One region of the Paenibacillus sp. Negev47 genome, then DNA from elsewhere that is predicted to be linked to it. Evidence: predicted binding sites of a transcription regulator. Region 1 holds the regulator's gene; each other region holds the start of a gene.
The links. The regulator LexA, encoded in region 1, represses DNA repair genes until DNA is damaged. The targets are predictions, from matches to a motif close to CGAACATATGTTCG.
Positions count from the first base shown of each region.

Region 2: a site for LexA is predicted at 2,844-2,857, ahead of recA (recombinase RecA). Genes of this name have one in related genera too.
Region 3: a site for LexA is predicted at 5,608-5,621, ahead of addB (helicase-exonuclease AddAB subunit AddB). Genes of this name have one in related genera too.

Region 1 is NZ_CM177754.1:2,618,726-2,629,035, forward strand. Features, by position in the region: gene AC4G47_RS12050 (methionine gamma-lyase family protein) at 1-55, shown strand, start outside; gene AC4G47_RS12055 (MerR family transcriptional regulator) at 138-548, shown strand; gene glnA (type I glutamate--ammonia ligase) at 682-2,010, shown strand; gene AC4G47_RS12065 (aldehyde dehydrogenase) at 2,602-3,903, shown strand; gene lexA (transcriptional repressor LexA) at 4,007-4,633, opposite strand; gene AC4G47_RS12075 (LysM peptidoglycan-binding domain-containing protein) at 4,931-5,308, shown strand; gene AC4G47_RS12080 (DUF896 domain-containing protein) at 5,404-5,613, shown strand; gene AC4G47_RS12085 (hypothetical protein) at 5,739-6,248, shown strand; gene AC4G47_RS12090 (HAD family hydrolase) at 6,277-7,068, shown strand; gene AC4G47_RS12095 (ABC transporter permease) at 7,654-8,583, shown strand; gene AC4G47_RS12100 (carbohydrate ABC transporter permease) at 8,596-9,468, shown strand; gene AC4G47_RS12105 (ABC transporter substrate-binding protein) at 9,757-10,310, shown strand, end outside.
Region 2 is NZ_CM177754.1:4,248,031-4,258,340, reverse strand. Features, by position in the region: gene AC4G47_RS19035 (YajQ family cyclic di-GMP-binding protein) at 1-412, shown strand, start outside; gene pgsA (CDP-diacylglycerol--glycerol-3-phosphate 3-phosphatidyltransferase) at 734-1,321, shown strand; gene AC4G47_RS19025 (competence/damage-inducible protein A) at 1,428-2,684, shown strand; gene recA (recombinase RecA) at 2,927-3,991, shown strand; gene AC4G47_RS19015 (regulatory protein RecX) at 4,277-5,014, shown strand; gene rny (ribonuclease Y) at 5,326-6,867, shown strand; gene AC4G47_RS19005 (TIGR00282 family metallophosphoesterase) at 7,031-7,825, shown strand; gene AC4G47_RS19000 (stage V sporulation protein S) at 7,943-8,203, shown strand; gene AC4G47_RS18995 (dipeptidase) at 8,290-9,291, shown strand; gene pduL (phosphate propanoyltransferase) at 9,487-10,059, shown strand.
Region 3 is NZ_CM177754.1:1,763,697-1,774,006, forward strand. Features, by position in the region: gene AC4G47_RS08115 (RsmE family RNA methyltransferase) at 1-643, shown strand, start outside; gene mtaB (tRNA (N(6)-L-threonylcarbamoyladenosine(37)-C(2))-methylthiotransferase MtaB) at 646-1,992, shown strand; gene AC4G47_RS08125 (NUDIX hydrolase) at 2,104-2,538, shown strand; gene AC4G47_RS08130 (Na/Pi cotransporter family protein) at 2,595-3,596, opposite strand; gene AC4G47_RS08135 (class I SAM-dependent rRNA methyltransferase) at 4,109-5,485, shown strand; gene addB (helicase-exonuclease AddAB subunit AddB) at 5,686-9,189, shown strand; gene addA (helicase-exonuclease AddAB subunit AddA) at 9,186-10,310, shown strand, end outside.

The DNA of each region.
Region 1 (10,310 bases):
CAAATATGGCGTTTTAATGGCGTTACAGACCATGAAAGATCGTAAATTATTGTGAGTTTATCTAACACATCATTGACACTTGGTAACAACTAAATGTACAATAGGGTGAAGAATAGATGACTGGAAGGTTGATGAACATGGGTGATGAAATTCGCAGAAATATGGCCTTATTCCCGATTGGTATCGTAATGAAACTTACGGATCTGTCCGCACGGCAGATTCGTTATTATGAGCAACACAGCTTGATTGTTCCTGCGAGAACGTCAGGTAATCAACGTTTGTTCTCTTTTAATGACGTAGAGAGATTGCTAGAAATCAAGGCTTTGATTGAAAAAGGAGTTAACATCGCAGGGATCAAACAAGTGATGAATCCTGTTTCAAAAGAATCCGAGGAAGCTACAGTTATCACGCCAGATACTGAAGTCAAACGCAGAGAGCTGTCCGATACGCAGTTGCACCGCTTGCTGAAGCAGCAGCTAGTATCAGGTAAGAGACCTGGACAAGTATCTCTCATTCAGGGAGAGCTTTCCCGTTTCTTTAATAAATAGTAAGTTCGCATAACTTGGCGAGTGAGGCGAAATCATGCACTTGTGATGGCAGACTCCTTGACCCGTGGAACTTTCTAATGTACAAATATAACAGGCAAGCTAAATTACGCAGATAAGAAAGGGAGAGGTTATAGTGAGTTATACAAAAGAAGACATTCTCCGCATTTCGAAAGAAGAAAACGTACGATTCATTCGATTGCAATTTACCGATTTGCTTGGAGCTATCAAAAACGTTGAGATTCCTGTGAGCCAGTTGACTAAGGCTCTGGATAACAAAATGATGTTCGATGGATCTTCCATTGAAGGTTATGTACGTATTGAAGAGTCCGACATGTACCTCTATCCAGATCTAGATTCTTGGCTTATTTTCCCATGGGTTGCAGAGAACCGTGTTGCACGCCTGATTTGCGACGTATATCTTCCGGATGGTAATCCGTTCCCAGGAGATCCACGTGGCATCTTGAAACGAAACCTGAAAGAAGCCCAAGATATGGGATTCACTTCCTTCAACGTCGGTCCTGAACCCGAGTTCTTCCTGTTCAAAACAGACGAAAAAGGAAACCCAACTAACGAACTGAATGACCAAGGTGGTTATTTCGACCTTGCGCCTACGGATCTTGGTGAAAACTGTCGTCGTGACATCGTTATCACACTTGAAGAAATGGGCTTTGAAATCGAAGCTTCCCACCATGAGGTAGCTCCAGGTCAGCATGAGATCGACTTCAAATATGCTGATGCTCTGAAAGCAGCTGACCAGATCCAAACGTTCAAACTCGTTGTTAAAACGATTGCACGTCAGCATGGTTTACATGCAACATTCATGCCGAAACCGCTGTTTGGTATGAACGGATCCGGTATGCATTGTAACCAATCCTTGTTCAAAGGCAATGAGAACGCATTCGTTGACGAGTCGGACGAGTTGGGTCTGAGCAAAACTGCACGTCACTTCATGGCTGGAACTCTGAAGCATGCGCGTGCGTTTGCAGCAATTACTAACCCAACTGTGAACTCATACAAACGTCTTGTACCAGGTTATGAAGCACCTTGTTATGTAGCATGGTCTGCTAGTAACCGTAGCCCAATGATCCGTATTCCAGCTTCCCGTGGCCTGAGCACACGCGTTGAAGTTCGTAACCCGGATCCGGCTGCTAACCCTTACCTGGCTTTGGCTGTTTTGTTGAAAGCAGGTCTGGACGGAATCAAACGTGAGCTTTCCTTACCAGCTCCAATTGACCGTAACATCTACATCATGTCAGAAGAAGAGCGTGTAGAAGAAGGCATTCCAAGCTTGCCAGCTGACCTGAAAGAAGCATTGAATGAATTGATCCGCAGCGAAGTAATCTGTGATGCTCTCGGCGACCACGCCTTGGCTCACTTCTATGAGCTGAAAGAAATTGAGTGGGATATGTACCGTACACAAGTCCACCAATGGGAACGCGATCAATATATTACTTTGTATTAATAGCTTAATCCCTTGGCGCTCTAGCGCTGAGGGTTTTTTCTTTTTGTTGGCGGGAGTAGATCAAATCAACGAAAAAATAAAGTACCCACAGAATCCCCCGAATTATTCTTCAGCGGCCAATATAACTTTTCAATATTTTGTCTGTCACCAAGGCTAACATGTTTATCACAAAATCCAGTAGATCGTTGATTTAGATCATTGTAAAACTTCCTTTTATAGAAGGGGAACTTTCCTATGTTTTACTTAAGGTCTGCATTTGATAAGTGGTATCTCAACAAGTTTTTTATACTGCATTACAATACTCACCTGTCTTGTAACCTATTAAAGAGAAAAAGAAGTTAGCCTTATTTTTAAAGCGCAAAAAACTCGAACTGAATTGGAAGTGAGAGACTTACATAAACCTTCTAAGGCAACCTGATATACATGAAATAGAAAGAATAGTACCTTTCCCACTCTATTAAAACTCCAATCAACTTTTAAATAATTTCAAAACAATGTTTCGTATGTATGTTGAAAGTTTCATATAGAAGAGGTATGCTTTAATTAAATTTTGGAAAATTCAATTTTAAATAATTAACTGGAGATGTTGATATGGATCAAGCAAAACAACTGGTGACAGCACAACGTGCATTCTTTTATACAGGACAAACCAAGAATATCGACTATAGGATTAATGCTCTTCAGGAGCTTAGAAAAGGAATTGAAAAGTATCAGCAACGGATTCAAGATGCACTTCGGGCTGATCTGAACAAATCTGAGGCGGAAGCTTACGGTTCCGAGATTCGCATTGTGTTGGGTGAACTGGATTTTGCATTAGAACACCTGCAGGAATGGGCTGCACCAAGACAAGTTCCAACCAATTCGGCTATGCCGGATGGGGTGAGTACCATTTACCCTGAACCATACGGAGTGGCTCTTATTATTGCACCTTGGAACTATCCTTTCCAATTGGCTTTTGGTCCGCTGATTGGAGCAATTGCAGCCGGTAACTGTGCAGTTATCAAGCCTTCCGAATTAACACCGTCCGTATCTCGTCTGACGTATGATCTGATTCAGGAGATCTTCCCTCAAGAGTATATTGCCGTTATGGAAGGTGAAGTTGAGGCTAGCACAGCATTGTTAAAAGAGAAGTTTGATTATATTTTCTTCACAGGCAGCACGGGGGTTGGGCGCATTGTTATGAAGGCAGCAGCAGAGCATCTGACTCCTGTAACCCTGGAGCTAGGGGGTAAGAGTCCGGCTATAGTTCATAGCGATGCAGATCTGAAGCTGGCAGCACAGCGTCTTGTTCGCGGTAAGTTCCTGAATGCGGGGCAAACTTGTGTTGCTCCGGATTACTTGCTCGTGCATGAACAAGTTCATGATGAACTGATCGATCTGATTGGTGCAGAGATCAAAGATAAATTTGGAGATGATGTGCTACAGAACGCTGATTTTCCGCATATTGTCAACGCACGTAACTTTGATCGATTGTCGAAATTCCTTAATGATGGTAAAACGCTAATTGGTGGACGTTCTGTGCGCGAGCAGTTGCTTATTGAGCCGACTGTACTTGGAGATGTGAACTGGGAATCACATGTCATGCAAGAAGAGATATTCGGTCCGATTCTTCCTGTATTTACGTACTGTGACCTGAACCCGATGCTGGATGAGATCGTCCGCCGTCCAAAACCATTGGCGTTATATCTCTTCACACAGGACGAGCAGCTGGAGAATCAGGTTCTGAATCAAGTATCCTTCGGTGGGGGATGTATTAATGACACACTTTCTCATATGACATCTCATTATCTCCCGTTTGGTGGTGTAGGAGAGAGCGGTATGGGCTCATATCACGGACAACAGAGTTTTGATGTGTTCTCTCATCACAAGAGTGTTCTGAAACGCAGTGAATAATTAGCCGATAAAACAACATAAAACAAGCAAAGAGGTTGTCCTGTTCGTTAGGGCAACCTCTTTGCTTGTTTTATTCCATTGCATCTAGTTTTGTTACTCATGTTTAATGAATATCTCGGAAAAGGCCAATGACTTTACCCAGAATACTAACGTGTTTCAAACGTAAAGGTTCGAAGGTCGCATTCTCCGGTTGAAGGCGAATATGATCTTTCTCTTTGTAGAACGTTTTCACTGTAGCTTCATCGTCTTCAGTCATTGCAACGACGATATCCCCGTTATCAGCAGTTTGCTGTTGACGGACAATAACATAATCCCCGTTAACGATTCCAGCTTCGACCATACTATCTCCGACTACCGAAAGCATAAACACTTTCTGTTCGCCTACATAGTGCGTAGGAAGAGGGAAGTAGTCTTCAATGTTCTCGGTTGCAGTGATGGGAACCCCGGCTGTAACCTTACCAACGACAGGAATACGTGCAACGCTATGAGCAAATTGATGAGAATGCTCAGATTCTTCCTGGCTCAAAAGCTCAATAGCTCTTGGCTTGGTAGGGTCGCGTCGGATCAACCCTTTTTTCTCCAAACGATCCAAATGTCCATGTACTGTTGAGCTGGAAGCCAGTCCAACCGCTTCACCAATTTCCCGTACGGAAGGAGGATACCCCTTCAACCGGACTTCATTTCGTATAAACTCCAGAATAGCCTGCTGCCTGCTGGATATCTTCGACATACCGTATCAACCCCATTTTAGTAACGTTTGGGAAAATTATAACATAGAACCTCCGTTCGTACAAACATAAGTTCTAAATAAAATGGCATTAAATCAGTGTTTTTTAACTTTCAGAACAGAATTTGTACAAAAGTTAGAGCAGAATACTACAAATACTGTGCAAGAGACATTAAATAAGGATGTCTCTCCTTCAAAAAAAGAAGCGAACAATTGTTCTAAAAAGCTATTGAACAAAACAAGTGTTCGTGTTATATTGATTCCAACAGATAGGAACAAACGTTTGGAGGCGGGTATTAAATGAGATATTCTACTTATCAAAGCATTTATGAACCAATGAATTCGGAACTGGTGAAGTCCAACATAGGGAACTACAAGAAGGTTTTAACACGTTTCAAGATTTCTTCATGGATGTTAAAGGTGGCCATTACCTCTTTGATTATATTTATTGGATGTAGCACTGTTTTAACTGTATTTGCTGGCAATGAGAATGATGTTCTTCCAGGAGGAAAGGTAGCCATTTCAGAAGGGGAAACATTATGGAGTATTTCTTTGGAACACAAACCGTCGAATATGGATACACGTGTTTATATAGAAGCAATTAAGAAAGTGAATCAACTTCATACGACTTCGATCCAAGTGGGTCAGGTATTAGCTCTACCGCAATTTGCAGAATAAAATACACATTACTGCGTCTTAGCGCGTGTCAGCTTGACAAGCTGCCTTTATCATGGCAAAGTTAATATGACTTTGTATTTTTGGAGGGGACAAGCTTGGATATAGATAGTCTGGTAGCACGCATAAACGAATTGGCTCGTAAGCAAAAGTCCACTGGATTGTCGGAGGAAGAACTTACTGAACGTGCCGAGCTAAGAGAGATTTATTTAAGTAATATTCGCAGCAATTTCAGACAACAACTGGATACCATTGAGATTGTTGATGATGAGAATGACAAAGGCCACCAAGGCAAACTCAAACACTAACGAAACCTAATGATATCATTATGATATTTAGGTTTCTTCCTGTTATTTTGAGGGTGCAATCTATAGGGGGAAATATTGGTTTATAGTTATGTAAGCCGATACAAAGACACATAAGGGGGATTCTCATGTCGCGTTCGTTCGAGAGAACGGTTAAGAAAAATTCCAAGCAGTTAAATCAGCAACGCAAAAAAAGTGGTCAACCAATCACAGGTACACCAGGTGAAGAAGTCTTTAAAGGACGCAGCCTGTTGTTCCCTATATTTTTGATCGGTCTTGCCTTTTTGTATCTGTTTATGAGCACATTCCTTGTACAAGCTCCAATGACAACCTGGGACTGGGTGACTATGCTGCTTTACGTATTTTTGGCAGTCATCTTCATGCTTCGTCGTCCGTATATCAAGATTAGCAGTAATCGGATTATAACGACGAAGGGGAATCGTGAACGCTCAATCGGGGTTGATGACATCATCAAATTCAGAATTGAACCAGGTACAGTTGTTATCGAACATAACAGTCGCGGGAAAAGATGGGTGTTTACCAAGTTATTGAACCGTTACGATACAGATGCGATTGCAGAACGTTTACTGAAGTTTGCGAAAGCACACCAGATCACCGTGGAAACCGTCGGAAAGTAATTATTGTATAAAGGGGTAGATGATCGGAATGGCGTTAAAAGCGATTTTGTTCGACCTGGATGATACTTTATTATGGGATGAGCGTAGTGTTCGAGAAGCTTTTCATGAGACTTGTCTAATCGCAGCGAAAGAGACTGGGGTTAAACCGGAAGAACTTGAAGAAGCCGTTCGGAACGAGGCACGCGGACTGTATGAATCATATGAAACCTTTCCTTTTACCAAAATGATTGGAATTAATCCGTTTGAAGGCCTATGGGCTAACTTTACCGGTGGAGATCAACCTGAGTTCCGTCAGTTGGAACAACTTGCTCCTGTTTACCGTAAAGAATCCTGGCGTCGTGGCTTGTTGAAGTTGGGTGTAGATCGGGAAGATCTTGCTGAACAACTGGCTTCGCAGTTTGGCGTAGAACGGAGATCCAGACCCCATGTGTACGAAGAAACGATTGATACCTTACGTCAATTACAAGGCAAGTACAAACTGTTGCTGTTAACGAACGGTTGTCCAGCTTTGCAACAAGAGAAGTTGGACGGTGTGCCTGAATTGACTCCTTTCTTTGATGAGATTATTATCTCGGGTAACTTTGGAAAAGGAAAGCCGGATCCTTCGATTTTTGAACATGCCTTGAGTAAACTGGGAGTTAAACCGGAAGAGAGCATGATGGTGGGAGACAAGTTGACGACGGATATTCGTGGTGCGTTATCAACTGGCATCCAATCCGTATGGATTAACCGTGAACATAAGACCAACAATGAAACGTATGCGCCTGACCATGAAATAACGCATTTATCGGAATTAGATCAGCTTATTGCTAATTTCTGAGCAGATCAGCTATAACATCTTACCTCAGCACCCTGAAACATTGGAGGCTTCACTGAACGATAATGTCGTTCGTGAAGTTGCCAATGTTTTTTTATTGGGCACTATTGGCTAATTTACCTTGTTAAATGAGATAATATTTTTTTTTGCTAAAAGTTATTGAAATTAAGGGGAAGCTGGATTAGAATATAACTAACATACTAGTATGACTAGTATATAGATTGTCCTCAAGCAATTTCTTTTGACTTAATTCATCGAATGGAAGCAGGAGTTGTTGCTTATTATTTTTGGTTTATTGTAAGCGCTTCACCTGTTTAAAGACCTTCTTTCGATTTGGAGATCACACCACCTGGCAAGTGCTAATTCATGATGTGAAGCACCTTGGATTGTGTGATTCTACATAACACACTAAAATGGTATCGCTTACATTCGGCTATTATCTATTTTGTAGTGGGGGTGAAGTTGAAGGAGTTGTTGTCTTCTACAACAGGAGAAACAATGGGGTTGTACATGAATTACTCTTACTTATCAAGTCCTGGATCGGAGTGAAAACACATGGAGTCGGAAACCGCTAAAACAACGTTAACCATGACATCTTTACGTAAAGAGAGCAGATTACGAACGGCAGCAACCTTGTTTCGCAAAGACTGGCAGCTGTATTCACTATTGATCCTTCCCATCATCTATCTCCTTATTTTCAAATATGGACCGATGATTGGTAATGTGATTGCGTTCAGACGTTTTGTTCCTGGGGGAAGTATATTTGGAGAAACGTGGGTTGGATTACGATACTTCAAAATGTTCATTGAGGACCCTACCTTCTGGAGAGTATTCGGTAATACGCTGATGTTGGGTGGACTTGCGTTACTCTTTACATTCCCGGTTCCAATTATTTTTGCCTTGATGCTTAACGAAGTGAAAAGTAAACGATTCAAAAAGTTTGTACAGACCGCGTCTTATCTGCCTCATTTTCTGTCCATCGTTATCGTTGCGGGTATGATCCTGCAACTGACAGCAGTGAATGGTTCCATTAATGGACTGGTGGCTTTCTTCACCGGAGACAGTATTCCTTTTATGCAGCGGGCTGAATGGTTCAGAACAATCTATATCACTTCAGAGGTATGGCAGGGTATGGGTTGGGGAGCGATATTGTATCTGGCTGCACTGACAACCATTGATGATTCTTTGTATGAAGCTGCGCGTATTGATGGAGCCAATCGCTGGAAGCAAACGATTTATGTAACGCTTCCAGGTATCTTGCCAACCATTGTGACGTTATTGATTTTGAACATGGGTAATTTCCTGGCTGTTGGATTTGAAAAGATTTTGCTCTTGTACAATCCGCTTATTTATGAGACATCTGATGTAATCTCCACTTACCTGTATCGGGTCGGACTGGAATCCAGTAACTTCAGTTATGCTACCGCAATTGGCTTATTCGAATCGCTGATCGGTCTGATTCTGGTGTTCTCCGTAAATGCCATCTCACGCAGACTGACACAAAGAAGCTTATGGTAAAGGAGGAGCATCATGCAGGAATCCAGATCTTATAAGGTATTTAAAGTTTTTAATGTCATTTTTCTGCTATTCGTGGTATTTATAACGCTCTATCCATTCTTGAATGTCGTGGCACAATCCTTCAGCAGTGAATCTTATATTAATTCGGGCAAGGTTAGTCTGTTTCCAAGAGGATTCAATGTGGAGACGTATAAGACCATCTCACGTGACAGCATGTTCTGGACCAATTATAAAAATACGATTATTTACACCGTGGTAGGTACGTTAATCTCCATGTTCATGACGACTATTTTCGCATATGCCCTGTCCAAAAAGAGGTTGATGGGTCGCAAGTTTCTGACGATGTTCGCCGTGTTCACGATGTTCTTCAGTGGTGGACTGATTCCAAACTATGTCTTGATTAATTCTCTTGGCTTCAACAACACCATGTGGGCACTTGTTGTTCCTGGCGCAATTAGCATATACAACATGCTGATCATGAAGTCATTTTTTGAGAATATGCCTGAAGAACTGGAGGAAGCTGCCTCTATTGACGGGTTGAACACCTACGGGATCTTGTTACGCATTATATTGCCGTTGAGTAAAGCGGTTATGGCAACCATGGTGCTGTTCTACGCAGTGGGCCATTGGAATTCATGGTTCCCAGCCTTTCTGTATTTGGACAAAAAAGAACTGTTCCCAGTCACCATTTATTTGCGCAATATGATTGCAGGAGCGACCAGCGGGGCATCTGCCGGTGCAACCTCAGCTGATAACCTGACACAGATTGCTGCCAATATTAAATCTGTAACGATGGTATTAACCATCTTGCCGATACTCACGATCTATCCATTTGTTCAAAGATACTTTGTAACCGGTATCATGTTAGGGTCTGTTAAACAGTAATACGTAGCAGCTATATAAATTGAACTAAAGATGATTTACACGGAACACTCCGCTGACAGAATAACCTTCCAATCGCTGTTATCCCCAGATTTTTTCGATTCCCTGTTTAAAAGGGAAAATCCGGTGATAAAGGCGAGCGCTACGCTTTTTCAGGTTTTTTCTGTCCTCTTCGTTTTGTGTAAATGAATTGTTCAATTTATAAAGAATGATTCACATGATTAACTTTTAGAGGTATTTAAAAAGTTTTAAGGCAAGTCAACCTAAACCAAATTCAGGGGGATAACCTAAATGAATCAAAAGCCACGTAAGTTTGTCGGTAAAATGGTTTTGGCAACAATGATGACCGTCGTTCTGGCAGCATGTAGCAGCGGTACTGGAACTGGAGGTGACGTCACAGAAGTTCAGACCAACGCTGCGATGGAGACGTACAATGTAGGGGACACATTTAAAGCGACAGAGCCATTTAATCTTTCCATACTATATAGTGATCAACCTAGTTATCCATATAAAAAAGACTGGTTACTTTTTGATAAAATCACCGAACTGACGGGTGTTACGCTTGAGCCAACGATTGTACCTATGAGCGACTACTCTCAGAAGAGATCTCTGTTGATTAGTTCTGGTGATGCACCACTGGTTATTCCTAAAACGTACCCAGGTGAAGAGTCTGCATTTGTATCTTCCGGTGCGATTTTGCCGATTAGCGACTATATTGATTTGATGCCGAACTTCAAGGATAAAGTGGAAAAATGGGGATTGGAAGATGAACTCGAAGGACTTCGACAGGAAGATGGAAAGTACTATGTACTTCCGGGTCTTCATGAAGAAGTATGGCCAGATTA
Region 2 (10,310 bases), 1.6 Mb from region 1:
GGAAATTGGCACTCGTTATGACTTCAAGGGCAGCAAGAGCAGTCTGAAACTGGATAAGGATGCGTTAACGATCGTATCTGATGATGAGACCAAACTCAAGGCTGTCATTGATGTGCTGCAATCCAAAATGGCGAAGCGTGGTCTACCATTGAAGAACATTGATTACGCCAAAGTAGAGCCGGCTTCTTCTGGAACAGTCCGCCAGCGTTTGAATTTCAAACAGGGCATTGACCAGGATATCGCCAAAAAAATTAATATCCTGATTCGGGACTCCAAGATGAAGGTGAAGAGTCAGATTCAGGGAGACCAGCTCCGGGTAACAGGTAAGAGTAAAAATGATTTGCAAGCGGTAATGCAGATGCTAAACGGTGCTAACCTGCCTCTGGATTTGCAATATACAAATTTCAAGTAATATGGCCTTTTTTGTAGCAGAAGTGTTTTTTGACACTGTATTGGGGCGTATATTATACTAAGTGTGCATTGCTGGCAGTCATGCATCAAGTCCAGTCCTCATCGTTTGCTGACTTTGTGAAAAGCAGTACACTTCTGGAAGTCACCGGAACGTTTAAAGCGGTTTTGCTTTTGAGCGGTTGACTTTATTTTTTGCGTTTCTACATAGTGGGATCATGTTAATATGGATTGACATTGAAATTGTACATTTCATGTTCCGGATGATGATAACGGGATTAAGATGAATGTTTGGAGTAATGGAGGATATGAGGGAGGGCGTCTTGTGAATTTACCCAACCGGATTACGCTTGCACGAATTTGCTTAATCCCTTTTTTGATGGTGTTCCTGCTCGTGGATTTTCCATTTTATCCAGAGCCGTTGCAACTTGGAAGCCTTTCGCTTCCGTATAATCAACTGATTGCTGCTGTTATTTTTATCATCGCTGCAAGCACAGATGGAATTGACGGGTACCTTGCGCGGAAAAATAACATGGTTACCAATCTGGGGAAACTGCTCGATCCACTTGCAGACAAGCTGTTGGTTACTGCAGTTTTGATCTCGCTTGTAGAGATGGGCAAGCTGGATTCCTGGATTGCAGTCGTTATTATTAGTCGTGAATTTGCAGTTACCGGCTTGCGTCAAATTGCGTTGCTGGATGGTTCAGTTGTCGCCGCCAGTAACTGGGGCAAGCTGAAGACTGTAGTGCAGATTGTGGCGATTGTCTTGTTGCTGTTGAACAATTTCCCGTTTTCATACACAGGTATTCACGTCGATATTATCGCAGTATGGGCAGCAGCGCTTATTACCATCTGGTCGGGTATCGATTACTTTATCAAAAACAAAAATTTGCTTCATTTAACGAAAGCATAACAGTTGGCGTTAAACTGGGTAACATGAAAGAAGCATTGGGTCAGGGGCAATAGGAAAATATCCTATTGCCCTTTGATAACCCAACACGTGTACAGGAGGATGCTTAATGAAGGCAGAAATCATTGCAGTTGGCACAGAGTTGCTGCTTGGACAAATCGTCAATACCAATGCCAGATACCTATCTCGTGAATTGGCTGCGATCGGGATCGATGTATATTTCCAAACGGTAGTTGGTGATAACCTGACTCGACTCAGTGAAGCCATTCGTATTGCACAGGGCCGCGCAGACGTTATTTTATTTTCCGGGGGTATAGGGCCTACGCAAGATGATCTGACCAAGGATGCGCTGGCAGCAGTTCTTAACCGTAAACTCCATATAGATCGAATAGCCATGGACAAGATTGAGAGCTTTTTCAGAGATCGTAATGTGAAAATGACAGAGAATAACCGACGTCAAGCGATCGTTATTGATGGTGGGACACCTCTCGCCAATGAAACCGGTCTAGCTGCAGGAAATGCGATTTCTGACAATGATAAATATTATGTTGTGATGCCTGGACCACCTAAAGAGTTGATTCCAATGTTTGAACAGGAAGTCAAGCCTTGGCTGTTCCAGCATGTACTTACAGAAGAAATGCCGATCTATTCCCGAATGCTTAAATTCGCAGGTATTGGTGAGTCTGCTCTGGAAGATCGACTTCTGGATCTGATTGATGCGCAGACAGACCCTACGATCGCTCCTTATGCAAGTGAGGGTGAAGTTACAGTACGTGTCTCCACAAAGGCCGCAAGTGAGGGGGAGGCGATGCTGAAGCTGGATGCGATGGAAGTCCGGATTCGTGAGCGGTTGACAGAACATCTCTACGCGAACGAGGATGTGCCTATAGAGTACACAATTGTAACCATGATGTCTGATATGGGTCTGACGCTTAGTGCTGCTGAGAGCTGCACAGGAGGGCTTGTCATGCAAAGTCTGACATCTGTACCTGGAAGTGCATCGATGCTTAAGGGTGGAATTGTTTGTTACTCTAATGAAATTAAAGAAAAGCTGCTGAATGTGCCTCATGATTATCTGGAAGGTGAAGAGGCGCCAGGGGCGGTAAGTCCGGAAGTTGCAAAAGTGCTTGCTGAGCAGATCCGAATGATTGGCGATGCTGATTTTGGTCTGGCCGTTACGGGTGTAGCGGGACCGGGATATTCGGAACGCAAGCCACCTGGACTTGTCTTTATCGCTCTTGCTGAACGTGGAAAAGAAACCGAGATTCATGAACTGCGCATCAATGGTAATCGCGAGACTGTTCGCATTCGCTCGGCCAAAGCAATTCTCTATCGCTTATGGCAAAAACTTGTGGCGATGGATTGATTAGTTAACAGCTTGGATTGCATTTAGAGTTCCAAGCAAGTATAATTAAGGAAGACGGAAGAACCGTAGAATTAGGCGTAACAGCCTTGTTTACGGTTCTTTTTTCTGTTTAATGGAAAGTTTCATAGAGGAAGAGGCGCCTCGGCCTTCACAAAAAAACGAATGTATGTTCGAAAAAAAGCTTGGCAAACGTGTTAAAACAAGGTATCATTATCTTATAAACAGTAAAGGGTGTGAGCTTATTGTCAGACCGTCGTGCCGCGCTTGATATGGCGCTCCGTCAAATAGAGAAGCAATTTGGTAAAGGATCCATCATGAAACTGGGTGAGTCCACTCATATGAACGTGGAAATTATTCCCAGTGGTTCCTTGGCTTTGGATATTGCATTAGGAACAGGCGGCTTGCCTAAAGGCCGTATTGTTGAAATATATGGACCTGAGTCTTCAGGTAAAACAACTGTCGCATTACATGCGATCGCTGAAGTACAACGCGTTGGTGGACAAGCAGCATTTATCGATGCCGAGCATGCTCTTGATCCTCAATATGCAAGCAAATTGGGTGTTAACATTGATGAATTGCTTCTATCTCAGCCAGATACGGGTGAGCAAGGGCTGGAAATTGCAGAAGCTCTTGTGCGCAGTGGTGCAGTAGATATCGTCGTTATTGACTCTGTAGCTGCATTGGTTCCAAAAGCAGAGATTGAAGGCGAAATGGGTGATTCACACGTCGGTTTACAGGCGCGTTTGATGTCTCAAGCTCTACGTAAATTGTCTGGTGCAATCAGCAAATCCAAAACAATCGCAATTTTCATTAACCAGCTTCGTGAGAAAGTCGGCGTTATGTTTGGTAACCCGGAAACAACACCTGGTGGTCGAGCCCTGAAGTTTTATTCCACGGTACGTCTGGATGTACGTCGTATTGAGAGTATCAAATCAGGGAATGACATGATTGGTAACCGTACTCGTATTAAAGTGGTGAAAAACAAAGTCGCACCTCCGTTCAAACAAGCGGAAGTGGATATCATGTACGGTGAGGGGATCTCGAGAGAAGGCAGTATCATTGACATTGGTACAGAGCTGGACATCGTTAACAAGAGTGGTGCATGGTACTCATACGAAGGTGAGCGTTTAGGACAAGGCCGTGAGAACGCGAAGCAGTTCATGAAAGAGCATAAGGACATTGCTGAAATCATTGAACAAAAAATTCGTGTAGCTAGTAACTTGACTACTGCAGTTCCTGCGCCAACTAGTGAAGATCAACAAAAAGAAGCAGAAGAAGAACAAGAATTATTCGAAATCAACGAGTAATCTTCCTAAATCCTCCCTTGTAGGGAGGATCCAGAGGGCGCCGCCCTTTGAACTCCGTAACCCTGTCTGATTGAGCTTTGTTCGATTTGGATAAGGAATTGTGGTGGGAATGTTCTCGGTGTGCTAACAGCCCCTGTCCCAATGGACAGGGGCTGTTAGCACAATGACTGTGAGAGAAAAGGCCGGGCTGAGTTCCCGGCTTTTTGTATTAGCGTTAACTATCTTCGGTGAATGAACGCTTGGCGTAGAGCTCAGATGGAAAGAGTTATGAAAGGGGAGACCTGAATGGATCAACATGACGAGGATTTATATGAAGAAGTAGAAGGGGATGGCCTCTCCCAATTTCCTGATAACGAAGAACTTACCATTACACGGGTAGAACGAACGAAAAGCAGACAAGCTCGTTACCGCATCACTTTTGGCATACACTCCATTACGGTCCTTGAAGACGTGATGATTAAATACAGGATGACGCAGGGCAACACGTTTATGAAGAAGGATCTGGAAGAAATCATCGTAGCTGACGAGCGACAGCGGACTTACGCACAGTCTCTGCGTTTCTTGGAGCATAAACCTCGTACACGGCATGAGTTAAGTCAGAAACTTCGTCAGAAAGAGTTTGATGCATCATTGATTGAAGAGGCGCTGGATCGGCTTGAGCGAGAGAAGCTGGTGGATGACGATCTATTTGCGAAGGAATGGACAAGACAGCGTATGGAGGGCAAGCGGAAGGGAAAACTGTGGATAAGGCAAGAGCTGCGTCAAAAGGGAATTGCTAATGATCTCATTGTTGAGGCACTCGAAGGTATCAGTACAGATGCGGAATTTGAGACTGCTCTGAGCGCCGGACGCAAAAAGTGGAATCAGGTCAAAGGGGACGTGAAAGAGAAGAAACATAAAACGCTTCCCTTCCTAATGAGACGTGGTTTTTCAATGGATTTGGTGCGCCGAGTTGTGAATTGTTTAATTGAAGAAGATGAGGCTGGGGACCCTGAAGATGACGAGGCGTTGTTATGGGATTAGCCGACTAGAGTCTCTATACTGCATTCTCTTGACAATTTCTTTCGTCAAATACTAAAATGGACATGAGTCTGTAAGAAATGGACAACCCTTTTTCCTTCCAAAAAAGCGGTTTCGGTTTCTTAAGATTTATACCATTCTTAATTATGGGTTCGCTGGAAACAGTGAATAGTACATGGAGACATGTACATGTGAAATGAAAATCGGCGGGGGATCGCCGTGAGTATTCGTTATTCCCAAACATATGTAAGGTTTTGAAAACTGCAAATTAACCCAAGGAATGCCTTGGAGGAACCAACGAGGAGGTGAACAGTATGGAACCTGCAATCATGATCGTTCTCGTTGTGGCCGCGCTAATCATTGGGTTCGGAGTAGGATATTTTATTCGCAAATCTCTTGCAGAGGCTAAAATCTCTAGTGCGGAACAAGCTGCCGTACAAATCGTGGAGAACGCGAAAAAAGAGGCAGAAGCACTGAAGAAAGAAACGGTGCTGGAGGCGAAGGATGAAATCCATCGCATTCGTGCTGAAGCTGAAAAAGACACTCGTGAACGTCGGAACGAAATTCAACGACAAGAAAGACGATTGTTGCAAAAAGAAGAGTCGCTGGATAAAAAATTGGAATCACTCGAACGTAAAGAAGAGCAAGTGGCTAACAAAGAGAAACGAATTGATGAGACACAGCAGCAGATCGAAATGATCTACAAAAACCAGGTGACGGAACTGGAGCGTATATCCAACCTCACTATGGAAGACGCACGCAGTATCATACTGTCCAACGTAGAACAGGAAGTTCGTCATGAGACGGCTCAAATGATCAAGGACATTGAACAACAAGCGAAGGAAGAAGCGGACAAAAAGTCCCGCGAGATTATTACGCTCGCCATCCAACGTTGTGCGGCTGACCACGTAGCGGAAACAACGGTATCTGTTGTTACCCTGCCAAATGAAGAAATGAAAGGCCGGATTATCGGTCGTGAAGGACGTAACATCCGTGCGCTTGAAACCCTTACAGGGATTGACCTCATTATCGATGATACGCCAGAAGCTGTTATTCTGTCGGGCTTTGACCCGATTCGCCGTGAAATCGCCCGTACTGCCCTGGAGAAACTGGTGGCTGATGGACGTATTCACCCGGCACGGATTGAAGAGATGGTTGAGAAATCCCGCAAAGAAGTGGATGAGCGCATCCGTGAATACGGTGAGCAAGCTACCTTTGAAGTGGGCGTGCATGGTCTGCATCCGGATCTAATCAAAATCCTGGGCCGGTTGAAGTTCCGTACAAGTTACGGTCAGAACGTCTTGAAACATTCCATGGAAGTCGCTTATCTGGCTGGACTGATGGCTGGCGAACTCGGAGAAGACGTAACTTTGGCAAGACGTGCAGGTCTATTGCATGACATCGGTAAAGCGCTGGATCACGAAGTGGAAGGATCACATGTCGAAATTGGCGTGGAACTGGCGAAGAAATACAAAGAACATCCGGTTGTAATCAACAGTATCGCGTCCCATCACGGAGATTGCGAAGCGACTTCGGTCATCGCCATGTTGGTTGGCGCAGCAGATGCGCTCTCCGCAGCAAGACCAGGCGCACGCCGCGAAACGCTGGAAACGTATATCAAACGACTGGAGAAGCTGGAAGAGATTTCAGAATCCTTCGAAGGTGTCGAGAAATCGTACGCCATTCAGGCCGGACGCGAAGTTCGCGTTATGGTACAGCCTGAGAAGATCGATGATGCTGAAGCCTTCCGCCTAGCCCGTGACATCACGAAGATGATTGAGAATGAACTCGACTATCCGGGTCACATCAAAGTCACTGTCATCCGGGAAACCCGTGCGGTTGAATACGCAAAATAGAGTATTATGGAAAAGTGGCCGCAGTAGTGGGCCACTTTTCCTGTTGATAGCCTGTTATAAGGTTATTTAGTGAAATTACACATCATAAAGCATGAGATAGAGTCCTGCAAGGTTCAACATTTGAAGTAAAGGGACTTTGCAGGGATTGAGGAGGCAGTAATCAATGAAAGTTTTGTTTATTGGTGACATAGTAGGCAATGTGGGACGTAAGGCATTAAAGGAAAATTTACCGTACCTGAAATCGAAGTATAAGCCACATGTGGTGATTGTCAATGGTGAAAATGCAGCGGCAGGTCGCGGCATTACAGGTGCAATCGCGAATGAGTTTTTCAACTGGGGTGTACATGGCATTACACTTGGTAATCATACTTGGGACAATAAGGATATTTTTGATTTTATAGATGATGAACCACGCATGATTCGACCAGCTAACTTTCCACCAGGAACACCAGGACGAGGATATACGGTTGTCAAAGGCGAAGGCAAGGAGCTGGCCATTGTCAATCTGCAAGGAAGAACGTTCCTGCCTGCCCTGGATTGTCCATTCCGTGTAGCTGATGAGATTGTAGATGAGCTGCGCCAGGATTACAAATGTATTCTGGTCGATATGCATGCTGAAGCGACTTCAGAGAAGATTGCCATGGGATGGCATCTGGATGGACGTGCTTCGCTCGTTGTAGGCACACATACGCATGTACAGAGTAATGATGACCGGATTTTGCCTGGAGGAACGGCTTACTTAACGGATGCGGGCATGGTAGGGCCGCGTGACGGCATATTGGGCATGGAGCGTGAGGCCGTGTTGCGCAAGTTCTACACCCAGCTACCCGTGCGATTCGTTGTTGATGATGGCAAATGGCATTTCCATGGTGTCCTAGTGGAGATTGATGAAGCCACAGGCGCAGCAACACGCATCGAAAAAATTCGTCTGATGGAAGACGAGTGGCGCATGGAATAGGGGTATTGTCCCATTTTGCAGGGAAACCCGTCTAAAAAGAAGGAATTTTTTTGCCTCCCGCGAATAACATCTAGTAAGTGGAAACAAACTTTCAACATTCCCAGGGAGGTACTTACCATGGATGTATTAAAAGTTTCAGCAAAGTCCAATCCTAATTCTGTAGCCGGCGCTCTTGCAGGGGTTCTTCGTGAACGTGGAAATGCTGAACTGCAGGCAATTGGAGCGGGAGCACTGAACCAAGCCATTAAAGCGGTAGCGATAGCCCGGGGATTTGTAGCACCAAGCGGAGTTGACCTGATTTGTATTCCAGCTTTTACAGACATTGTGATCGACGGCGAGGACCGAACGGCCATTAAGCTGATTGTGGAGCCCAGATAATACATGTGTTATGCATTGAACCTGTTTACGATGTAGACAGGTTTTTTTGCGTTTTTTTGTAGTAAATTATAGAAGGAGGGTTAACGATGTCCATGTCTGATTGGCGTGTAGCCGATTTTCACTGTGACGCACTGAGCAAAATATTGATGCAGCCGACACTTTCATTCGAAGATGCTCCACAACTGGATGTGAATATGCGACGTTTGAAAGAGGGGAGAGTAGGTTTGCAGGCGTTCGCCATCTATTTGCCCGAAGTACTAGGCAGAGGCAAGTTTGAACATGTGATGGGGCAGTTAGATATTTATCGTAAGCGCGTAGAGAGAAGCAGGGAGCGTGCTGGCGGCACACAGACGTTGTTGTGGCGTGAACAGGTGCCTCAGGTGGGCCAAACAGAGGGTCCGTGGGGATTAATCACACTGGAGGGTGTGGATGGCCTGGAGGGCAACCTGTTCTATCTGGAGTTATGTTATCAGATGGGTGTTCGAATTGTTGGACTTACCTGGAACTACGCCAATTGGGCGGCTGACGGAATCATGGAGAAGCGCGGAGCGGGACTTACGGAGAAGGGAAAAGAACTGGTTCGCCTATGTAATGAAGTCGGCATGCTGTTAGACGTGTCTCATTTGACGGAGAAAGGTTTCTGGGAACTGGCTGACTTGAGCAAGCGTCCATTTATCGCCTCTCATTCTAACAGTTATAGCGTATGTCCCCATGTGCGCAATCTGAAAGATGATCAGATTCAGGCCATCATTGCCCGGGAAGGACGGATCGGACTGACGTTTGTCCCTTGGTTTGTTAAACAGGAGGGGGAAGTCCGTATAGAGGACCTGCTGCCTCATATCGAGCAGATCTGTTCTCTTGGCGGGCAGCATCATCTGATGATGGGGTCCGATTTTGATGGAATTTCGACGTATATTCAAGGACTCGAGAATGCAGGACATTACCCAAGACTGATGGAGAAGCTGCTCAAGCACTATGATGAACATTTGGTGCGCGGTTGGTTATGGGGGAATGCGACGAGTTATCTGGGGGAACACTTGCCAGAGAGCAATCCGAAGATGAAGATGAAGGGGACTTCCGTGAAATAGTGAAGTTGCGTGTGGGAATGAATGGGTTAAATTGAAACTGGTTTTCCAAATAAAGGAGTGAAATGATGGCGAAATAAGTGTATTTCATGAATTTTCACCAGTTCGTTTTCATTTCACTCGAAAAAGGGGTATAATACCATTGGATTGTTAAGAGCCTGAGTACAGGCCATAGATAAACAAGGAGTGAAATTTACGATGAGTAAAACAGTACCTGTGGGCGTATCTGCCCGTCACATTCATGTATCCCAAGAGCACGTTGAAATTTTGTTTGGTAAAGGTTATGAACTGACTGAATTTAAACCTCTGTCTCAGCCTGGCCAATACGCTGCTAACGAAACCGTAGCGGTTATTGGTTCGAAAGGACAGTTTGATAAAGTGCGTATCCTTGGACCTGTTCGCCCTGAAACGCAACTGGAGATCTCCATGACAGATTCATTTGCTATTGGTGTTAAAGCACCTGTACGTGAGTCCGGAAGCATTGAAGGTACACCGGGAATCACGATTAAAGGTCCTGCTGGCGAAGTTACGATTGATAAAGGTGTTATCGTTGCTGCTCGTCACATCCACTTCCATACTTCTGATGCTGCTAAATGGGGTATCGAGGACAAACAAATGCTGAAAGTACGCCTGGGCGGAGATCGTGGTCTTGTACTGGAAAATGTACTGGCTCGTGTATCCGATTCTTTCGCACTGGACATGCATATTGATACAGATGAAGCTAACGCTGCTGGCGCTCGTAATGGCGACACTGCTGAAATCATCGACTAATTACATGAAATAGCCTTCAGCCACTAAATAAGGCGGTCTGAATAACATATAAACCTGAGCACAGCCAACAAGGTCGGTTAATTCCAACCCTGATGGCAAGGCTCAGGTTTTTATTTGTTTTCGGAGCATTCTTCTGAGCCTTGTATGTTTCGGAATAGACGAAGGGGCAGGTTGTTTGGATGTGGAACTTCAGCCCAATTCATGCTATAATTTGCTGTAATGCTCTTTTACTGTTCCAAGCGAGAAATTCA
Region 3 (10,310 bases), 860 kb from region 1:
TGACGGAGACTCCAGAGAAGCACTAGTGGAAATTGAAAGTATTGAAGCAGGCCAAGTGACGGCCAATATTGTAGAGTCTTTGGTTATGGACCATGAAGCGCGAATTCGCGTAACCGTTGCACAGAGCTTACCCAAAGGCGACAAGATGGAGACAGTCATCCAGAGATGTACCGAGATTGGGGCGGTATCATTTGTACCTTTCCTATCAGAACGTACGATTGTGCAATATGATGCCAAGAAAGAAGGCAAACGGTTGGAGCGGTGGCGGAAAATTGCCAAGGAAGCTGCTGAGCAGAGTCACCGGAATCGCATTCCATCCGTGGAGCAGCCACTTTCCTGGAAAGGGCTGTTATCTTCTTTTGAGGGCTATAGCCTGGTATGTTATTGTTATGAGAAAGAAAACGGTAAGCAGCTGAGAGACGCGCTGAAACCGTTTGTTGAGCAACTTGCACCTGATGCAAGTGCAGAAGTTTTGATCGTTGTTGGACCGGAAGGTGGATTTTCTGAGAAGGAGACGGCAGAGGCCGATCAGGCAGGTGCTGTATCTGTTGGGCTGGGCAAGCGCATTTTGCGTGCCGAGACAGCTGGAATGGCGGCACTCACTTGTGTGCTATATGAATCCGGAGAAATGGGAGGAATGTAATTATGCCATCCGTGGCGTTTTACACCTTAGGCTGCAAAGTTAATTTCTATGATACAGAGGCGATTTGGCAATTGTTCAAAAACGAAGGATACGATCAAGTGGACTTTGACGAACAGACAGCAGATGTATACTTGATTAATACTTGTACAGTAACCAATACCGGCGACAAAAAGAGCCGTCAAATTATTCGTCGTGCCATTCGGCGGAACCCGGAGGCCATTGTGGCCGTTACAGGCTGCTATGCGCAGACTTCTCCGGCAGAGATTCTGGACATCCCTGGCGTAGATTTGGTTATCGGTACACAGGACCGTGACAAGATTCTGCCATATGTCAATGAGATTCAGGAGTCCCGGCAACCTGTTAACGCAGTGCGTAATATTATGAAAACCCGTGTGTTTGAAGAGATGGATGTACCTGATTTTGCTGATCGTACCCGAGCTTTCCTGAAAATTCAGGATGGATGCAATAACTTTTGCACGTTTTGCATTATTCCGTGGTCACGTGGATTGTCTCGTAGCCGAGAATCCAACAGTATCATCCAACAGGCACATCAACTCGTACACGCCGGATATAAGGAAATTGTCCTTACAGGTATTCATACAGGTGGATATGGGGATGACATGGAGAACTATGATCTAACTGATCTGCTGTGGGATTTGGATAAAGTAGAGGGCCTGGAGCGTATTCGAATCAGTTCGATTGAAGCCAGCCAGATCGATGATCGCATGCTCGACGTGATTAAACGTTCGGATAAACTCGTTCGTCACTTTCATATTCCGCTGCAAGCTGGCGATGACACGGTATTAAAACGCATGCGTCGCAAGTATACGACAGAAGAGTTCTACAACAAAATGCTTCGCATTCGGGAAGCGATGCCAGATGTGGCGATTACGACTGACATTATTGTTGGATTTCCGGGTGAGACGGATGAAATGTACCGTAATGGCTATGAGTTGATGCGAAAAATCGGTTTTTCCGAAATGCACGTATTCCCTTATTCCAAACGTACGGGTACTCCTGCAGCACGGATGGAAGATCAGGTGGATGAAGAGGTCAAAAATGCACGTGTGCATGAACTCATTGAATTGTCTGAGCAGATGCAACTGGAGTACGCCAAACAGTTTGTCGGACAGGTACTGGATGTTATTCCCGAAGGTGAAGCCAAAGGCCGCGAGGGAAGTGGCAAGCTGCACGGATATAGCGACAATTACATTCAGCTGGTCTTTGACGGTACCATGGATATGGTCGGTAAAGTATGCCGAGTCAAATTGGTTGAAGCTGGCGTGAACGAAAGTCAGGCTACGCTGGTACGTGTATTGGAAGATAATCTCAAGTCCGCCGCGATGTAATCGAGGCGTCAGAAACAAGGATTTCATTTCCTTGGGGAGCTTACCCGTGGAGATGAGGTCCTTCTTTTGCGAAAAATAAGATACAGATATCGAAGTATGGGGGAGAGCACGATGAACAAAAAAGAAATTTCAGCAGGCGGAGTTGTTTATAGAATAGGGGAAGACGGACGTCTTCAAATTCAGCTTATCGTAGATCGTTACGGTAAAACGACTCTCGCCAAGGGCAAAATGGAAGATGGGGAAACGGTTGAACAGACCGCACTGCGCGAGATTCTGGAAGAGACGGGTATGGTCGGTCGCATTGTGGAGCCGGTTAATATTATCGCTTATACGTACCAACATGCAGAGTTTGGCCCGGTAGATAAGGAAGTTCATTACTATCTCGTTGAAGCCGAGAGTGGTGATTTACAGCCTCAGATTGAAGAAATCAAGGGTGTGGACTGGTATGCTCCGGAAGAAGCATGGTCCCTACAGCAGCAGAGTGGATATGATAATAACGATGACATCTTGCGTGTAGCACTGAACAAGTTGGGTGTTAACGTATAACAAATTATTGTTCTAGTCAGTTAGCCGCGCGGTTCTATAGGTTTGGAGGCAGATCATCAAGCCACGGGTGACTTCGCCGCGGGGGCGTGGACCGGTGGTTTTTTGTGCCAGATTGGCAAGTAACAGAACGGCAAAGCAAGCAGTGAACTGGTGATGTTAAAAAGGGTCTGGGCATGCGCGATCTGTGCCCCATTGTCCGCTGACAGCCAAGCCGAAGCTGCATGCAGCTGGCCGATCAGCGGCATGAACAACAGTGCTCCCGCAATGTTTAATACAACATGGGAGGCTGCGACAAATTTGCCTGCGGATGCTCCGCCCGCGGCAGCAATTACAGCAGTGATGCAGGTCCCCACGTTGGACCCGATCACAATGGCGATACCGATCTCCACAGGTAATACCCCTGTGGCTGCGAGCGTAATCGCCATGCTAATGACAGCCGCGCTGCTGTGAATGAGCGCCGTGAGACAAGCGCCTGCCAGGAAGCCCCACCACAAGCTGTCGGCCGAGCGGTCGAGAAACCATTGAAATACGCCCATGCTCCGCAGTGGCAAGGCAATGGATTGCATGACCTGAATGCCTGTCATGACAAGTGCAAATCCGGCAGCTGCGAGGAAGCTGTATTGGATGTTAAACAGAGTCTGCCGTGTGCGTTCAGGAGCGGCTAGATTGCGTTCACCAAGTACAACAAACATGGCCCAGCCCGTCAGCGACAGGACAAGCAGGGGCAGGGAAGCACGTCCGATCTGCAGACCTACCAGCTCCGTTGTCAGGCATGTCCCGATGTTGGTGCCAAGGATGATGCCGAGTGTGCGTCCATAGGTGATCAATCTGGCATTAGCCAGTCCTATGGTGAGTACGGTGACCGCAGTACTGCTCTGCAACAGGGCCGTTGCCCCTGCGCTGAAGGCCATGCCTTTCCAGGGAGCAGAGGTAGCCCGATTGAGCCAACCTGCCAGCATGGGCCCAGCCATGCGCTGTAAGGCGGTTTCCATCAACTTCATGCCACCAAAAAAGATAATAAGCCCATATAGTAGGGGCAATATAACATCTCTAAACATAAAAATATCATTCCTTCCGTTCCGGTTCCTTAACTCATCCTATGAGTAAATAAAGACAACCATGACAAGCCTAAAGGAATTCAGAGGGAAGCGAACCTTAATCCCCCCATTCGAAAGATACGGTGATTCGAGCAAACGTAGCGAAGAAGACGAAATTGTTACCGAGGAAGCGAAGCGCTCGCCTTTATCCCCGGATTTTCCCTTTGAGAAAAGGGAGTTCAAAAAATCTGGGGATAACAGCGATCAGAGGAACAATTCGTCGCCGTAGCGTCACTTAACTTCCGCACCCCAATTCGAAAGATACGGTGATTCGTGCAAGCGTAGTGGAGGGGACGAAATCGAATCTGAAGAAGCGAAGCGTGCGCCTTTGTCTCCGGATTTTCCCTTTAAGAAAGGGAATCAAAAAAATCTGGAGGCAACAGCGATCGGAAGATCGATTCGAACCCGGAACGCCATTTACGCGCCGCACCAAACCTATCTTTTCAACTAACTATGAAAGAAGTGGATCTACCTTGCCATCAGTTACACTCGAACGCAGTCGCAAAAAGCGGCTTGAACATGCACATCCATGGATATTTAACAACGAAATTGCCTCTGTTGACGGAAAACCGGAACCGGGAGATCTGGTCAATGTATTGAATCATCAAGGTCGCTATCTGGCGACAGGGTATTACAATCCCGCATCTCAGATCACAGTAAGGGTCGTAGCGTATCAACCGCTGGAGTCCGAACAGATGGACACCGCGTTCTTTGCAGCGCGATTCCGCGATTGCTTGCGTCATCGGGAACGCTTTATCCAGGATGGAGAGGCATATCGTCTCGTTTATGGAGAAGCTGATTTTCTACCAGGACTGATTGTTGACCGTTTCGGTAGCATCCTTGTTGTACAGTTGCTTACACTCGGCATGGATCGTTGCCGTGAAGCTATCGTACAGGCACTCATTGAAGTGATGCAGCCGGAAGGCATATATGAGCGCAGTGATGTCTCGATTCGTGAACTGGAAGGTTTGGAACAAACCAAAGGCCCACTGTACGGGGATTGCCCGCGGCATGTCACCGTTACAGAGAACGGACTACTCATTAAAGTGGATATCGTAGAAGGACAGAAGACAGGTTACTTCTTCGACCAACGCGAAAATCGTGCAGCCATCGAACCACTTATGAAGGGGTGGGGGTACAAGAGTGGAATCACACTCCAACAGACCGAGCAGGATGGCACAGAGCAGCTGTTGCCTGTGAATAAAAGCGGTAAAGTGGTTACATTCCCTTATTGGGATGGCGCCACCGTGCTGGAGTGCTTCTCACACACAGGCAGCTTCACGTTGAATGCTTGCAAGTATGGAGCCAAAAAAGTGACATGCCTTGATATTTCGGAACACGCCATTGAGAGTGCACGAACGAATGTGGAGCTGAACGGTTTTACCGATCGCGTAGAATTCGTTGTTGCTGATGCATTCCAGTACTTGCGTGAACAAGTGAAAGGGCTGGATGAACGTACCGCACGTGCACGTGCAGGCGAACAAAAAGTAGATACATCCAAAGCGCTTGCAGCTGGCGGTAAAACATTTGATGTAGTCATCCTCGATCCTCCTGCGTTTGCCAAAACGAAATCAGCAGTTAAAGGTGCATGTCGCGGTTATAAGGATATCAACCTGCAAGGAATGAAACTGGTTAATGAGGGCGGATATTTGGTAACAGCCAGCTGTTCGTATCACATGCGTCCTGATCTCTTCCTGGACACGATTGCGGATGCAGCGGAAGATGCAGGCAAGGTGCTGCGTCTGATCGACTGGAAAGCAGCAGGTAAGGATCACCCGCAAATTCTGGGCGTGGATGAAGGACATTACCTGAAATTTGCTATTTTCGAAGTGCGCAGTAAAAAGAATTAATTGTACGAATTAAGTTCCAATGAAGTATAGGTCAAGTCTAAAGTCCACAGTGTGAATAGCTGCGGGCTTTTTGCTGTTTTGCTGTGTTAACGGAGATGATCTCCGGTTTTACCGGATAGTGGCAAACGTATGTTCCGAACCAAGTCAGATATGTTATACTGGGAATTAAAATCTTGTACGTGTGGTTTGGAGGATTAGACATGTCCGTTCGTTTTGTTATTGGCCGGGCAGGCAGCGGCAAAAGCTCGCTGATTACCCGGGAAATTACATCCCTGCTTCAAAAGGAGCCGCAAGGTAAACCTTTGATTTTACTCGTTCCGGAACAGAGTTCCTTTCGAACAGAGCAAGCATTGGTGTCTTCTGGAGCAATTAAAGGTACGATGCGTGCAGAAGTGCTCGGCTTTCGCCGTTTAGCCTACCGCATAATGCAGGAAGCAGGCGGTTCTGCTCGTATTCCAATCGGAGCCGAAGGCAAAAAGATGCTGCTCTACAAAGTCATCCAGCGCCGTAAGGATGAATTGAAGCTATTTGGTGCATCTGGCAGCCAGCTGGGTTTTATAGGGGAATTAAATGACTTATATAGTGAATTTAAACGTTATGAAGTTGATCCATCATTGCTGGAAGAAGGGTTGTCTGGATGGAATACTTCATCCTCTTCGCCGATTCTGGAGGATAAGCTACATGACTTGAATCTGATATATCGTGACTATGAACAGGAACTGACCGAATTATATATTGATGATGAAGACACGTTGACCGAACTGACAGAGCGTTTGTCGGAAAGTTCATTGCTGCAAGATGCCCAGATCTGGATTGATGGTTTTCAGGGATTCACGCCACAGGAGATGAGTGTGATCGGTAGGCTCATGTTGCAATGCTCTTCCGTGACGATTGCCCTGACATTGGATCGCCCTTATGATCACGGTGCATTGCCTGGAGAACTGGAGCTGTTCTATCCCACGGCAAGTGCTTACGCGCGTCTCAAAGGAATGGCCGAAGAACTGGGTGTAACGAGCGATACAACTGTACTTGATCCGGAGACTCCACCGAGATACAAGGATCGTCCGGGACTTGCTCATCTGGAGGCAGGCTTTGATCGCCGAATTCGCTGGAAAAGTGAAGGCCTTGATTCCGGAATCCGACTAGTCGCAGCTGAGAACCGTCGAGCTGAGATGGAGGGAGCACTCCGTGAGATGCGGCGCCTGGCGCAAAACGAAGGTGCGCGTTATCGGGATATGGCCGTACTTGTTCGTCAGTTGGATACCTACGCTGATATAGCTGAACCGTTATTCAGAGATTATGGCGTGCCCGTCTTTCTGGACCGCAGAAGAAATGAACTTCATCATCCTTTATCCGAGTTTATCCGTTCCGCACTCGACATTGTTCGTCGACACTGGCGTTACGAGGATGTATTTCGCTGCGTCAAAACGGACCTACTGCTTCCGCGTGATGGTTCCATCACCCGTGAAGATATGGACCAGCTTGAGAATTATGTATTGGCTTGTGGTATTCATGGGTATCGCTGGACTGACGGCAAACCGTGGAAATATGTGCCAAGCCTTTCGCTTGAAGACAATGGTCAGGATGGCCGTAGTCGAGGACGGGATCAGATGCTGTCTTTAATGGAGAGTTGTCGAACGGTCATTACAGATTCCATGGGTGCTTTTGAGAAACGAATGAAAAAGGCAAAGACAGCCAAAGCCCAATGCGAGGCACTATACAGATTGCTGGAAGAGGCCGAGATTCCATGGAAACTGGAGAGTATGTCTGCTGAAGCTAAGGCTCAAGGTGACCCCGAACGGTCGAGAGAACATCGGCAGATGTGGGGAGCTGTGCTGGATTTATTGGATCAGATGGTTAATATGATGGGGAATGAACGGCTGGATATCACTCTATTTGCCGGGATGATCGAGACCGGATTGACCGAACTGAAGCTGGGTCTGGTACCACCAGCACTTGATCAGGTATTGGTCGGTTCCATGGATCGTACACGTCTTCAGGATATCAAATACGTATTTATTCTCGGTGCAGTGGATGGTGAACTGCCTGCTGTACCTCAGGAGGATGGAGTATTAACGGAGCTGGAAAGATCGTTGCTGACAGAAAGAGGCGTGGCGCTTGGACCAGGAGCAACAAGACAGATGCTGGATGAACGTTTTCTGATCTATACAGCACTTACAGCGGCAAGCAGCCAGTTGTGGCTGAGTTATCCGGTTGCTGATGATGAGGGAAAAACACTGCTTCCTTCCGAGATTGTCCGTCATGTACGGAAGATGTTTGGTTTACAAGAACAGCCATTGCTCGCTCAACCACCGGTTACGAACTCGGAAGAAACTCATTGGTCCTATGTCACCCATCCGGGTCAGAGTCTGTCTGCGCTCATTGGACAATTGCGCAAATGGCGCCGTGGAGAAGACATTCCAGAAATGTGGTGGGCGGTCTACAATTGGCATGTATCTCGGGAGACAAGCAGACCTCAGCTAGAGCGGTTGCTGGGATCGATCTTTTACCGTAATCGGGCATTGCCCCTACGTACAGCTACCAGTCGCAGATTGTATGGCACAGAGGTGAGAACGAGTGTTTCACGAATGGAGCGGTTCGTAGCTTGTCCGTTCTCCCATTTTGCTTCGCACGGGCTGCGCCTCAAAGAACGGCAATTGTACCGTCTTCAGGCTCCTGATATCGGACAACTGTTTCATGCTGCATTGAGCCAACTGGCTATGCGATTGCGTGAAGAAAATCGTAGTTGGGGCAGCTTGACTCCAGACCAATGTCGCAAGGAAGCCGAGCAAACGGTGGAGCAGATTGCACCGCAACTGCAAGGAGAGATTTTGTTAAGCACCAAGCGATACGGTTATATTTTCCGCAAGTTGAAGGACATTGTTAGCCGGGCATCCGTTATTCTCGGTGAACAGTCCAGGCGTGGAAGTTTTGAACCGATTGGGTTGGAGCTTGATTTTGGACCGGATAAAACACTGCCACCTCTGCGTTTTGAACTGGAGAATGGCTGTGTGATGGAGATTGTGGGTCGGATTGACCGTGTGGATGTGGCAGAAGGAGAGAACGGTCTGCTATTGCGTGTCATTGACTACAAGTCCAGCCAGACGGATCTCAAGCTGCATGAAGTGTACTATGGTCTGTCATTGCAGATGCTCACCTATCTAGAGGTGCTGCTTAGTGCTGCCGAGGAATGGCTTGGAGAAACGGCTATGCCGGGAGGAACGCTGTATTTCCATGTGCATAACCCGTTGTTGCAATCCGCAAATGGCATGACATCGGAGCAGGCCGGACAAGAACTGTTGAAAAGGTTCAAAATGAAAGGTCTACTGTTGGCGGACCGGGATGCAATTGCGCAAATGGATAATACCCTGGATAAAGGGTATTCAGCCATTATTCCGGTTGCCCTTAAGGCAGACGGCAGTTTTTATAGCAGCGCCGCAGTAGCTACGCCTGAGCAATGGGATACGCTGCTTGCTTCGGTTCGGAGTAATATCCGCGAGATTGGCACCCGAATTACGGATGGGGATGTGGCCATTGAGCCTTATCGTATTCAGCAGGAAGTGGCCTGCACGTTCTGTCCGTATAAGCCTGTTTGTCAGTTTGATGAGAATATTGAAGGAAATGAATATAACCTGTTGTCCAAACCGGGCAAACAGCAAATCTGGGATATGTTATCTCACACCAAGGGAGGGGAAACATCATGACGAATATGCCAAAACCGGAAGGAAGCTTCTGGAGTGATGACCAATGGAGTGCCGTCTCCGAAAGCGGAGAAGACATTCTGGTTGCCGCTGCGGCGGGATCAGGCAAGACAGCTGTATTGGTTGAACGAATTATTCGCAAGATTGCAGATCCCTCCCAAGGATTCAGTGTGGATCGCTTACTTGTAGCCACGTTTACCAAAGCGGCGGCCGCCGAGATGAAACAACGGATTCGGGAAGCGCTGGAACGTGCGCTGGAAGAACAGCCTGGAGAAGAACATTTGCGTAAGCAGCTGTCGCTGCTTGGGCGTGCATCTATTACAACATTGCATTCATTCTGTATGGAAGTCATTCGCCGTTACTATCAGCAAATTCCGTTGAACCCGGCTTTCCGTATCCTGAATGAAAATGAAGCGGAAATCATGCGGCAGGAATTGCTCGAAGAACTCTTTGAGGAAAAGTATGGCGAAGAAGATGAAGGCAGTACATTCCGTGAGTTGGTGGACTGGTTCAGTGGAGAGCGAAACGATGATGCCATGCATCGACTTGTGCAACGATTGTATGATTTCTCCCGCAGTCATTCATGGCCGGATCATTGGCTCTCAGAGATGGCATCCGCTTTTCAGGTAGAAAGCGTAGAGGAGCTTGGACACTCAGCATGGGTTCAGAGCATTTTGCGTGATGCGGCACTTGCCTTAAGTGGTGCAGCAGGACTGCTCCGTCAAGGCATCCATATTTCCATGCAGCCTGAAGGTCCGGCACCATATGCAGAGACGTTAAAAGAGGACCTGGTGATGGTGGAAGAGCTGTTGTCTGCGGTTGAGGTTATGCCATGGGAGAGGTTGCCTGAAGTGTTTCAACCCGCTGCATTTGGCAAACTGAAACCCTGCAAAAAAGATCAGACGGACCCGGCATTACAGGATCAGGTGAAGGAACTCCGTGAAGCTGCGAAAAAGGTAGTTTCCGACCTGAAAGGTTCATTGTTCGGAAGAACTGCGTTTTCGTTCTGGCAGGAGCTGGAGCAGGCGGCGCCACTCATGCAGGAACTGTCGAGGCTGGTTAGTACATTTGGAGAACGTTATCGACAGGCCAAACAGGAACGGGGGCAAGTTGACTTCAGTGAT